DNA from 2 places in the Kitasatospora sp. NPDC053308 genome. Region 1 is predicted to be linked to the other one. Evidence: predicted binding sites of a transcription regulator. Region 1 holds the regulator's gene; the other holds the start of a gene.
The links. The regulator HspR, encoded in region 1, represses chaperone genes until heat shock. The targets are predictions, from matches to a motif close to TTGAGNNNNNNNNNCTCAA.
Positions count from the first base shown of each region.

Region 2: lon (endopeptidase La) is a predicted target of HspR. The motif match lies at 3,477-3,495, and genes of this name have one in related genera.

Region 1 covers NZ_JBVJJY010000001.1:407,988-413,959, forward strand. The annotation lists gene ACZ6Y7_RS01880 (helix-turn-helix transcriptional regulator) at 1-276, shown strand, start outside; gene ACZ6Y7_RS01885 (hypothetical protein) at 284-904, opposite strand; gene ACZ6Y7_RS01890 (TrmB family transcriptional regulator) at 1,498-2,493, opposite strand; gene ACZ6Y7_RS01895 (heat shock protein transcriptional repressor HspR) at 2,728-3,267, opposite strand; gene dnaJ (molecular chaperone DnaJ) at 3,284-4,435, opposite strand; gene grpE (nucleotide exchange factor GrpE) at 4,591-5,214, opposite strand; gene dnaK (molecular chaperone DnaK) at 5,211-5,972, opposite strand, start outside.
Region 2 covers NZ_JBVJJY010000005.1:299,114-305,085, reverse strand. The annotation lists gene ACZ6Y7_RS14715 (ROK family protein) at 1-417, opposite strand, end outside; gene ACZ6Y7_RS14710 (GtrA family protein) at 435-1,001, opposite strand; gene lon (endopeptidase La) at 1,058-3,454, opposite strand; gene ACZ6Y7_RS14700 (rhomboid-like protein) at 3,623-4,390, opposite strand; gene ACZ6Y7_RS14695 (response regulator transcription factor) at 4,952-5,689, shown strand; gene ACZ6Y7_RS14690 (sensor histidine kinase) at 5,770-5,972, shown strand, end outside.

The DNA.
Region 1 (5,972 bases):
TACCTGGTGGGCGTCTTCGAACGGCAGCGGGAGCAGGCCCAGGTGGTGGACTGGGAGGCGCTCGCCGACGGATCCGCAGGGTCCACGCCCCTGGAGCAGGTGGGTCGCCTGCTCGCCCGAGGGCTCACGCAGCGGGCGATCGCCAGCCGGATGGGGCTGAGCGAGCGTACGGTCGCGAGTCACATCGCCCGGCTGCGTGAGCTGTACGACGCGGAGACGCTGTTCCAACTGGGGTGGCAGATGCGGGGAGCCCGGACGGGGGAGTCCGGTGGCTGAGCGCTGCTCAGCCGGTGGCGGCCGGCCAGTAGCCGGGGACCGGGGGCTGCTGCCGGGGGACGTTGAACTGCTCGCCGGGGGCGGTCCAGAAGCCCTCGCGCAGGGAGAGGGCCATGCCGGCCCAGTCCAGGGCGGTCTCGACCGTGTGGTTGAGGGCCTCCTGCGACCAGGTGTCGTCGAAGACCAGCGGCAGGACGGGGGCGACCTGCTCGATGGTGGCGATCAGCGGGTTGTGGGTGATGGCCTCGTCGACGAGGAGGACGATCGGCTTCCGCAGCGCCGAGGCCCAGCCCAGCTCCAGGCTCACACCGGCCGAGAGTGGCGCTCCCACGTAGGCGAACACGAGGTCCGCGGACTGCAGGGCGCGGAAGTCGGAGGGAACGCGGGGCTCCGGGGCGCGGCCGGAGATGGTCCAGGCGTCACTGTGGTGCGCGCTGTACACGGCGGCACCGCTGCGGAGCAGGGTGGTGCGGAGCGTCGTCAGCCGCGTCCGGCTGGCGAGCGTCACCACACTGTCGGCCGGGCCGGTCAGCCGCATCAGCGGCGCGGCCAGGAACACACGCGCACGCCGGCCCTCAGGGGCACTGTCGAGGTGACGGGTAGTGGAGCCCTGGTAGTGGTCAGTCATGTCGACTCCGTTGAAAGGCCGACCGGGTCGGGGACGGGTCCCAGTGGCTGCTGCTGTTTGGGGTGATACGCGCGCTCATAGCTGTTGTGCTTGCGTGCATTATTGATGTGGACACATCCGTCTGCGTCGCGCTTTGGGTGGCGATCAGTCGGTGCACTGATCGTGTCGCTGCGCCTGCCTGCGAGTCCACTGGTGCGAGGTGTCATCTCGCTGCCTGGCAGCGAGATGACAGGCTGACCGCCTTCGCAGCACCTTGGGGCTTTGGAAGAGTTGCGCTGGGGGTGAGCGTCGCAGAGGTCCCTCGATGACACGTTCGGGATTGTGCAGCATAATCAGCGCTGCAGCTCATGCGAGGCCGATTGGCTGAAAGCTCAACGTTGTCGGAGAGGGAGTGGTCACAGTGCCAAAGGCGCGCCGGTTCGCGACCGCAGTGGTACTGGCTGTAGCGGCGATCCTGCTCGGTTCGACTTCTGCGCAGGCTGACGTGATCTGGACGACGCCACAGGCCCACGCCCAGCAGCCGTCGTCCGCTGTCGCGCAGATGCCGCTCGTGGCAGCCCAGGCAGACGATGTGATCTGGACTTGAGCTGGGCTCAGTAGGGCGTCTCGTTCTCATTGAACAGCGGCATGGCACGTCGGCTTTCCGCCAGTTTCCATCCGAGCTGGAACAAGGTGTCTGCGGCGTGTTCTTCCCGCATTTCCGCGATGTGTCTGGCGAGCGTGCGTTCACTCAAGCCGAGATTTCTGGCGATGACGCGGTGGCCGATGCCTTGCAGCATCATTCCGACGATGTTCTCGCGCAGTCTTGACACAACTTCTGGCGGGACGTCTAGGCCGCCCTGGAAAGGTATGGCCCGCTCCCAGAAGCTCTCGAACAGGCTGACCATGAAGCCGATCACAGCCTCGTCCTGAATGAACGCCGCTCGGTGCTGGTCGCCCGTAACGGGAATGATTGCGGCGGTGCGATCAACGATGATCATTCTCGTGAAGGGCTCGCCCAATGTGCGGACCTCACCGCCAGCGGTGGTCATGGCTGCGACGTACTCCCGTGTAGGCGCAGAATACCGTGTGCTCGGCTGGTACAAGGTCCGCCGCGAGACCCCCCGGCGAAGCATCTCGGTGTCCAGCGCGATCGCTGCCTCTGTGGGGAACGAGCGCGAGCCTCCGCCTGGCTGGGCGCTCAGCACTTCCTCACGACTGCTCTCCATGAGTTCAACCAGCCGACGATTGATCTCCGCTAGGCCGTGAAGGTGTTCGATAGGACCGCCATCGCGCCCACTGCTTACTCCATTTCCGTAAGCTTGAGCGAGTTCTTGGAAGTCTGATGGCAACGCAGCAGCCCGACTGAGCAGATCAAGCGCCTTGCGTTGCCACACGGCTGTGAGGCTGTTGGTGAGATGCTTCGGGTCGACGGCGACAAGCATTCCGGGATTCTCTACGTCAGGCACCAGCAAGCCGATATCGACCAATTCGCGGAGATGGTCGCTGCACTCCTCGACCTCAGCCGGGATCACTCTGCCGTGTTCTTGAACAACAGCCTTATAGAGTGATCTGGCTTCGGGAGAGAGCTGAGTGTGCGCGTTGGTCATGGGACCGGATGCTTCAGCCCCACCCATCTGTCGCTCCTTGCCCTCGGCGGGGGCCTTTCGGCCTTGCTAGGTCGTACTCCCGTGCCAGATTTCCGATGCAACTGTCGCACAGTCATTCGCCAACGCGCAGCTGAACTGGCACCCACCCGGCAGGAAGGAGGGTGCCACACCGAAGCTGCCGCCGGCACCCCCCGGACAGGAGGGGGCCGGCGGCGGGGCCGTGCGGGGTGTCGGTCAGCGCTTGGGGCGCCAGACGACGAGGGCGCTGGACTGGGGGGTGGGGGGCTGGTACGGGACGAGGTCGCGGCGGTAGGAGGCGTGGACGGCGGCCTCGCGCTGCTGGAGGGCGGTGGCGGCGCCTTCCAGGGAGTCGACGAGTTCGGCGACGCGCGACTGGAGGGCGGCGACCTGGTTCTCCAGCTCGATGATCCGCTTGATGCCCGCCAGGTTGATGCCCTCGTCCTGGGAGAGCCGCTGGACCTCGCGCAGCTGCTGGATGTCGCGGGCGGAGTAGCGGCGCCCGCGGCCGGCGGTGCGGTCGGGGCAGACGAGGCCGAGGCGGTCGTACTGGCGCAGGGTCTGCGGGTGCAGGCCGGACAGTTCGGCGGCCACCGAGATGACGTACACCGGGGTGTCCTCGGTGAGGACGTACTGCGGTGTGGCCGAGGGGGCCCGGCGGGGGCGGCGGGTGCCGCCGCCGGGGAGGCCTTCGCCGACGCCGGGGGCGATCGGGCCCTCGGCGTTGAGCGGGTCGATCGGGTTGATCGGGTTCATCGGGGACATCTGGTCGTCACGCTCCCTTCGCCGCCCGGAAGAGGGCGGCTCGCGGATCGTCGGAGGCGGTGGCCTCGCGGTACTGCTCCAGGGCGTCCAGCGCGTCGCCGGTGACGTGCTGGGGCACCACGACCTCGACGGTGACGAGGAGGTCGCCGCGGGTGCCGTCCTTGCGGGTGGCGCCCTTGCCGCGGGCGCGCATGGTGAGGCCGTTGGCGCTGCCCGGGGGCAGCTTGAGCTTCACGGAGGGGCCGCCGAGGGTGGGGACCTCGATGGTGGCGCCGAGGGCGGCCTCGGGGAAGGTGACCGGGACGGTGACGGTGAGGTTGTCGCCCTTGCGGCCGAAGACCGGGTGCGGGTCGACGTGCACGGTGACGTAGAGGTCGCCGGGCTGGCCGCCGCGTTCGCCCTGGGCGCCCTTGCCCTTGAGCCGGATGCGCTGGTCGGCCTGGACGCCGGCCGGGATGCGGACCTGCATGGTGCGGGCCGAGCTGGCCCGGCCGCTGCCGTGGCAGTCGGTGCACGGGTCGTCGACGATCATGCCCCGGCCGCGGCAGTCCTTGCACGGCTCGGAGAGCGCGAACGCGCCCTGGCCGCGGCTGACGGTGCCCGCGCCGACGCAGGTGGGACAGACCCGCGGGGTGGTACCGGACTTGGCGCCGGTGCCGTTGCAGGTGCGGCAGGGCGCCTGGCTGGTCATCCGCAGCGGGACGGTGGCGCCGTCGACCGCCTCCTCGAAGGAGAGCGTCACCTCGGTCTCGACGTCGGCGCCGCGCCGGGGCTGGGCCTGCCGGGGGCCGCCGCGGTTGAAGAGGCCGCCGAAGACGTCGCCGAGTCCGCCGCCGCCGCCCTGGTTGCCGCTGAAGAGGTCGCCGAAGTCGAAGCTGTAGCTGCCGGTGCCGCCGGGGCCGCCGGCCCGGAAGCCGCCGTTGGCGAAGAGGCTGCGGGCCTCGTCGTACTCCTTGCGGCGCTTCTCGTCGGACAGGACGTCGTACGCCTCGGAGATGTCCTTGAACCGCTCCTCGGCCTTGGTGTCACCCTTGTTGGCGTCGGGGTGGAACTCGCGCGCGAGCTTGCGGTAGGTCTTCTTGATCTCGGTGGCGGTGGCGTCCTTGGGCACGCCGAGGACCTTGTAGTAGTCCTTCTCGACATAGTCCTTGCCACTCACGGCTCGCGCCACCTCCCGATGTCCGTCGTCACTGCACTGAGGGTGCTGTCGACAGCGGTGGAACGCGCCGCCGTCGACAGAGCGCTGCGGAGCCGGCCGCCGTACTGGCCGGCGTACGACTCCGCAGCGCACTGGTTGTCAGCTGTCACAGGTGGTCAGCTGTCCGAGCCACCGTCGGACTTGTCCGCTTCGCCGGACTTCGCCTCGGTGTCCGGGCCGGCGGCCGTCTGGGTGCCCGGCTGGGGCTCCGCGACGGCGACCATCGCCGGGCGGATGATCCGCTCGCCGATGCGGTAGCCGGGCTGGAGGATCTGCACGCAGGTGTCCTCGGTGACGTCCGAGGAGTAGCTGTGCATCAGCGCCTCGTGCATGGTCGGGTCGAAGGGCTCGCCCTCCTTGCCGAACTGCTGCAGGCCCAGCTTGGCGACGACCGTCTCCAGGGACTCGGCGACGGACTTGAAGCCGCCCGTGACCTCGCCGTGCTCGCGGGCGCGGCCGATGTCGTCCAGGACCGGGATCAGGGACTCCAGGATGTTGGAGACCGCGATCTCGCGGACGGTCAGCCGGTCGCGCTCGACCCGCTTGCGGTAGTTCTGGTACTCGGCCTGCAGGCGCTGCAGGTCGCCGGTCCGTTCGGCCAGTTCGCGCTTGGCGGCGGCGAGCTCCTCCGGGGCGCCCTCGGCGGCACCCGCCGCCGCGGCCTCCTCGGCGGCCTTGATCACGGCCTCCTCGGCGGCGGAGTCGTCGCCGGGCTTGCCGCCCTGCGGCTTGTCCGTCATGCCGACGCACCGCCCTTGGGCTTCTCGTCGTCCACGATCTCGGCGTCGACGACGTCGTCCTCGGCCTTGGCCTGGGTGGAGTCGCCGGCCGCGGCGGCACCGGCGGCGTCGGCGTTGGCGTAGAGCGCCTGGCCGAGCTTCTGCGCGGTGGTGGAGACCTTCTCCGAGGCCTCGCGGATCTTCGCGATGTCCTCGCCCTTCAGGGCCTCCTTGAGCTCGCCGATGGCGCTCTCGACCTCGGTCTTGACGTCGCCCGGGAGCTTGTCGGAGTTGTCGGCGATGAACTTCTCGGTCGAGTAGACGAGCTGCTCGGCGGAGTTGCGGGTCTCCACGGCCTCGCGGCGCTTGTGGTCGTCCTCGGCGTACTGCTCGGCCTCGCGGCGCATGCGGTCGACCTCGTCCTTCGGCAGCGAGGAGCCGCCGGTGACGGTCATCTTCTGCTCCTTGCCGGTGCCGAGGTCCTTCGCGCCGACGTGCATGATGCCGTTGGCGTCGATGTCGAAGGTGACCTCGATCTGCGGCAGGCCGCGCGGCGCCGGCGGCAGGCCGGTCAGCTCGAACATGCCCAGCTTCTTGTTGTACGCCGCGATCTCGCGCTCGCCCTGGTAGACCTGGATCTGCACGGACGGCTGGTTGTCCTCGGCCGTGGTGAAGATCTCGGAGCGCTTGGTCGGGATCGTGGTGTTGCGCTCGATCAGCTTGGTCATGATGCCGCCCTTGGTCTCGATGCCGAGGGACAGCGGGGTGACGTCGAGCAG
Region 2 (5,972 bases), on a different contig from region 1:
GCGCACCAGGGCGGCGAGGTCGGCCATGACGGCGGCGGGGGCCCGGCCGTGGTTGGAGATCTCCTGGCGGCGGACGGCGCGGACCTCACCGCGCAGGTCGACCACGCAGGCACCGAGGTGCCGGACGCCGATCTCGGCGCCGAGGCCGCCGGGCCCGAGCGGATCGAGTCCGAGCGCGGTTCCGGGGCGGCCGACCTTCCCGCTGGGGGTGGCGGGGCCGACCTCGACCACCAGGCCGCCGGCGATCAGCTGTTCGGTGAGCGAGGAGACCGCGGCCCTGGTCAGCCCGGTCTCGGCGGCGACCTCGGCACGAGAGCGCGGGCCGCTCGCGATCACCCCGAGGACCAGGGCCAGATTGGCCCGGCGCATGCCCTGCTGGCTGGCCGGCCCGGTCCGCCGGGCGTCCGGCTCGCGCATCCGGCTCACCTCGCCCGTCACGGCGCGTCCGGCGGGACGTCGGCGGCGGCGTAGCCGGGTTCCGGCGCCGCCGTCCGGACCGGCGCGGGCCCGGCGGCGGGGCGCTCGGCGAGCCGGGTGAAGACCCACCGCTGCATCGCCCAGAAGCGGAACAGCATCGCCACGAAGGTGCCGACGACCATGCCGCTGACGAAGTCGGCGACCTCCTGGGCGAAGGAGCCCACGTACGGCTCGCGCAGGTCCAGGAGGTAGCGGGAGATCACCAGCGGCAGGTCGTTGACGCCGATCGCCACCGCGCTGACCAGGAAGAACAGCAGGGCCTCGCGCCGGCGGCCGCCGGCCCGGAAGGCCCAGCTGCGGTTCAGCACGTAGGAGACCGCGGTGGCGATCACGGTCGCGATGGTCAGCGCGACCACCGGCTTGTGCTGCAGCACGGTCGACTTGAGCTGGAGGTTGACCACCACGGTGAGCACGAAGCAGGTGCCCCCGACCAGCAGGAACTTCACCAGCCGGCGGTGGCGCACCAGGAAGGGACGCAGCCGGGCCGGCACCCGGGCCAGGGCGCGCTGCGTGGGGGACGGCACCTCCGCAGTCTCGCACGCGCAGGTGCCGTCGGCCCCTCAGCTCACCGGCCCGCCGCTCAGGCGGCGGCGACCAGCACCTCGGCTGGCTCCAGCGCCAGCTCCAGCACCTCCCGGACGTCCGCCACCGGGTGGACGGTGAGCCGCTCCAGCACCTCGGCCGGGACGTCGTCCAGGTCGGCCTCGTTGCGCTTGGGGATGATCACCGTGGTGATCCCGGCCCGGTCGGCGGCGAGCAGCTTCTGCTTCACCCCGCCGATCGGCAGCACCCGCCCGGTCAGCGACACCTCGCCGGTCATCGCCACGTCGGTGCGCACCTTGCGGCCGGAGAGCAGCGAGGCCAGCGCCGTGGTCATGGTGATGCCGGCGCTCGGCCCGTCCTTGGGGACGGCTCCGGCCGGGACGTGCAGGTGCACGCCGCGGTCGCGCAGCGAGGTGACCGGCAGTTCCAGCTCGGCGCCGCGCGAGCGCAGGTAGGAGAGCGCGATGTGCGCGGACTCCTTCATCACGTCGCCCAGCTGCCCGGTGAGGGTCAGCCCGGTGCCGCCGGTCTCGGCGTCGGCCAGCGAGGCCTCGATGTAGAGGACGTCGCCGCCGGCGCCGGTCACCGCGAGTCCGGTGGCGACGCCGGGGACGGCGGTGCGGCGCTCGCCCGGCTCCTGGGCGGCCTCCGGCACGTGGTGCGGCCGGCCGATCAGGGCGCGCAGGTCCTCCGCGCCGACCGCGGCGGGCAGCTCGCGCTCGCCCAGCTCGGCCTGGGCGGCAATCTTGCGCAGCACCCGGGCGATCGAGCGCTCCAGGTTCCGCACGCCCGCCTCGCGGGTGTACTCCCCGGCGAGCCGGCGCAACGCGGTCTCGTCCACGCTGACCTGCTCGCCGCCGAGGCCGGCCTTCTCCAGCTGGCGAGGGAGCAGGTGGTCGCGGGCGATGACGACCTTCTCGTCCTCGGTGTAGCCGTCCAGCCGGACCAGCTCCATCCGGTCGAGCAGCGGCTCGGGGATGGCCTCCAGCACGTTGGCGGTGGCGAGGAAGACGACGTCGGAGAGGTCGAGCTCGACCTCCAGGTAGTGGTCCCGGAAGGTGTGGTTCTGCGCCGGGTCCAGCACCTCCAGCAGGGCGGCGGCCGGGTCGCCCCGGTAGTCGGAGCCGACCTTGTCGATCTCGTCGAGCAGGACGACCGGGTTCATCGAGCCGGCCTCCTTGATCGCCCGGACCAGGCGGCCCGGCAGCGCGCCGACGTAGGTCCGCCGGTGGCCGCGGATCTCGGCCTCGTCCCGGACGCCGCCGAGCGCGACCCGGACGAACCTGCGGCCCATGGCGCGGGCCACCGACTCGCCGAGCGAGGTCTTGCCGACGCCGGGCGGGCCGACGAGGGCGAGCACCGCTCCCCCGCGACGGCCGCCCACCAGGCCGAGACCCTGGTCGGCCCGGCGCTTGCGGACGGCCAGGTACTCGACGATGCGCTCCTTCACGTCGGCCAGGCCGGCGTGGTCGGCGTCCAGCACCGCGCGGGCGCCGGCGATGTCGTACGCGTCCTCGGTGCGATCGTTCCAGGGCAGCTCCAGGACGGTGTCCAGCCAGGTGCGGATCCAGGAGCCCTCGGGCGACTGGTCGGAGGCCCGCTCCAGCTTGTCGACCTCCTTGAGGGCGGCCGCGCGGACCTTCTCCGGAAGGTCCGCGGCCTCGACCCGGGCGCGGTAGTCGCCCTCCTCGTCGGCCGGGTCTCCGTTCAGCTCGGCCAGCTCCTTGCGGACGGCCTCCAGCTGGCGGCGGAGCAGGAACTCCTTCTGCTGCTTGGCCACGCCCTCCTCGACGTCCTTGCGGATGGTGTCGTTGACCTCCTCCTCGGCGAGGTGGTCGCGCAGCAGCGTCAGCGCGTACTCCAGCCGGGCCACCTGGTCGGCCTCCAGCAGCACCTTGAGCTTCTGCTCGGCGGTGGCGAAGGGCGCGTAGCCGATGTTGTCGGCGAGCTCGCCGACGCCCTCGATCTGGGCGACCCGGTCCACGATCTGCCAGGCGCCGCGCTTGCGCAGCCACTGGGTGGACAGCGCCTTGTACTCCTTGACGAGCTCGGCGGCCCGGCCGGCCACCGGCAGGCCGACCGAGGACTCCGTGAACGGTGTGGTCTCCACCCAGAGGGCGGCGCCGGGGCCGGTGGTGCCGACCCCGATGCGGACCCGGCGCACGGCGCGCACCAGCGCGGCGGGCTCCCCGTCGGCCAGCCGGCCGACCTGCTCCACGGTGGCCAGCGTGCCGACCGCCGCGTACGAGCCGTCCACCCGCGGGACCAGCAGGACCTGCGGCTTGCCACCGACGGCGGCCGCGGCACGGGCGGCCTCGACCGCGGCGCGCACCTCGGTGTCCTTGAGGTCCAGCGGCACGACCATGCCCGGCAGGACGACCTCGTCGTCGAGCGGCAGCACGGGCAGGGTGAGCGGTGTGGACGTCGATGCCATGATCTCTCCCCAGTCAGTGAAGTTGAGTCGACCTGACTAAGGCTTGACGGGCACCGGATGTTCCCGCGACGTGGTTCGCCGTGAGCGAACAGGATCCGGCCGGGGAACGCCTCGGGGGCCGCCGTCAAAAGGGCGCCGGGGGAACACCGCACAGCCCCCGGAAAGTCCTCAGCGCGCGGTCCGCACGCGCGCCGGCACGGCGCCGCCGGCCGCCGCGGCGACCGGACGCGGCCGGGCCGGGCGCCGCTCGACCCGGCGCAGCCACCGCCACAGCGCGACCCCGGCGAGCACCGCCGCGGGGTGCCCCACCGCGGTGACCACGTCCTCGTCGGAGGCGATCTGCCCGGCGATCATCGCCCCGGCGCCGCCCAGCGCGAGCAGCCGCCCGGGCCAGGAGAGCAGTCCGGCCACCGCGCCCAGGCAGGCGAGCACGCCGTAGCTGACCCCGATGTCCAGGCGGTCCAGCACCTCGGGGGCCATCCGCCCCGTCCCGACGGCCGCGATCACCACGCCCTGGGAGAGCAGGGTGGCCGCGACGTGGCCGATCGCGAAGACGGCGGCGGCCCGGGCGGGCCCGACCCTGCGCTCCAGCGGCGCGAGGGTGAGGGCGAATCCCCACAGGTAGGGCATCCACACCTCGCCGGCCACCCAGAGACCACTCAGGACCAGGGCCCGCAGGGGGTGCTGCAGCAGGTTGTGGCCGTCGGAGCTGGAAGCTTCCTGCAAGCGCCGCACGAGTTCCGGGTCCGCGAATTTCGCGAAGGTCGTGGTGACGCCCACGACGGCGAGGTATCCGAGCGTGAAGGGATTGCGCCGGGGCGTCGGCACCCGGTCCAGCACCCATTGCGCGACACCGGAACGCAACCCGTGGCGGAGCATTCCGTACGGCACTCCCGCGGGCGCGCGCCCGTCGGCGTCCCGCCGCAGTCCCGCCATGCCGCCTCCGCTCCACGCCGCAGCCACCGGCTCCCGCCGGGGCCCGACGCACCGGCGCGCACCACGGGTTCCGCCCGAACGGGTGTTGTCGTGCCCACGGTACGTCGAGGTTCTGGGAGGCAGCTGGGAAAAGCCCGTGAAGACCGTCGACGTACCGGATCGCAGGATTCCCGATATTGGTCCAGACCTACTTCCCATTGACCTGTCAGTAGGGCCTCTGACCGGCGACTTGGCGTCAACTCGACTGCATACGTACCGTTACGCGGTGAAAATTCGCCGGGTAAGGTACCGGTCCGTGCCCACTCGCGCAGTGGGCCCGCGGGCGGCTCGAACAGTCGGCCCACGGGCCGGAAACGTCCGGTCCACCTGCCGGAAAGCATCCGCTGTCCGTACGCTGCGAAGTGCGCGGGAGAAGTGGGCGGCCGACCAGTCCGTCCTCGCCTCCCGATCGCGCGACGGGACGGCGGACCCGGCACAGTCCACGACGGAACAAGACTACGAGCGGAGCCCCGCCATCCCCACAGGTGGCCGGCCCGCAGCCCTGGGGGCGGTGGCGTGACCGTGACAGAAATTCAGCAGGACAACCACAACGCCGGCGGAGCGGTGAGCAGCCAGCGCAGAGTGCTGGTGGTGGAGGACGAGCCCACGATCGCCGAGTCGATCGCGGCCCGACTGGGCGCGGAGGGCTTCAAGGTCGCCGTGGCCCACGACGGCCCCGGCGCGGTCGACGGCTTCCACACCTGGCAGCCGGACCTCGTCGTCCTCGACATCATGCTGCCCGGCTTCGACGGCCTGGAGGTGTGCCGCCGGATCCAGGCCCAGCGCCCGGTGCCGGTGCTGATGCTGACCGCCCGCGACGACGAGACGGACCTGCTGGTCGGCCTCGGCGTCGGTGCGGACGACTACATGACCAAGCCGTTCTCCATGCGCGAACTGGCCGCCCGGGTCAACGTGCTGCTGCGCCGCGTCGAGCGCGCCCAGCAGGCCGCCCGGACGCCCGCGCTCGGCAGCCTGCGCTTCGGCGAACTGGAGATCGACCACGTGCAGCGCCGGGTCCGGCTGGCCTCGGGTGACGTCCACCTGACGCCGACCGAGTTCGACCTGCTCGCCTGCCTGGCCGCCCAGCCGCGCGCGGTGCTCACCCGCGAGCAGTTGCTGGCCGAGGTCTGGGACTGGACCGACGCCTCCGGCACCCGCACCGTGGACAGCCACGTCAAGGCGCTGCGCCGGAAGATCGGCGCCAGCTGGATCCGCACCGTGCACGGTGTCGGGTACGCACTGGAGGCCCCGCTCTCCTGACGGCGGACCTCGGGCGACGGGCCACCGGGGGGCCCTCGTCCCGAACGACGCCGTCCACCACGCGGGGACCACAGGGACCGATGACCTTTCCACAGCAACGCAACGCGGACTCCGACCGCGCACGGCCGCAGACCCTCGTCGCCCGTGCCGCCCACCGGGTCTGGACCGACATCCGGCCGCTCGACCCGGTCCGCTCGATCAAGGGCAAACTCGCCCTGCTCGTGATCGTCTCCGTGTTCCTGGCCACCGGGATGGTGGTCGTGGCGATCCGGTCCGAGACCCA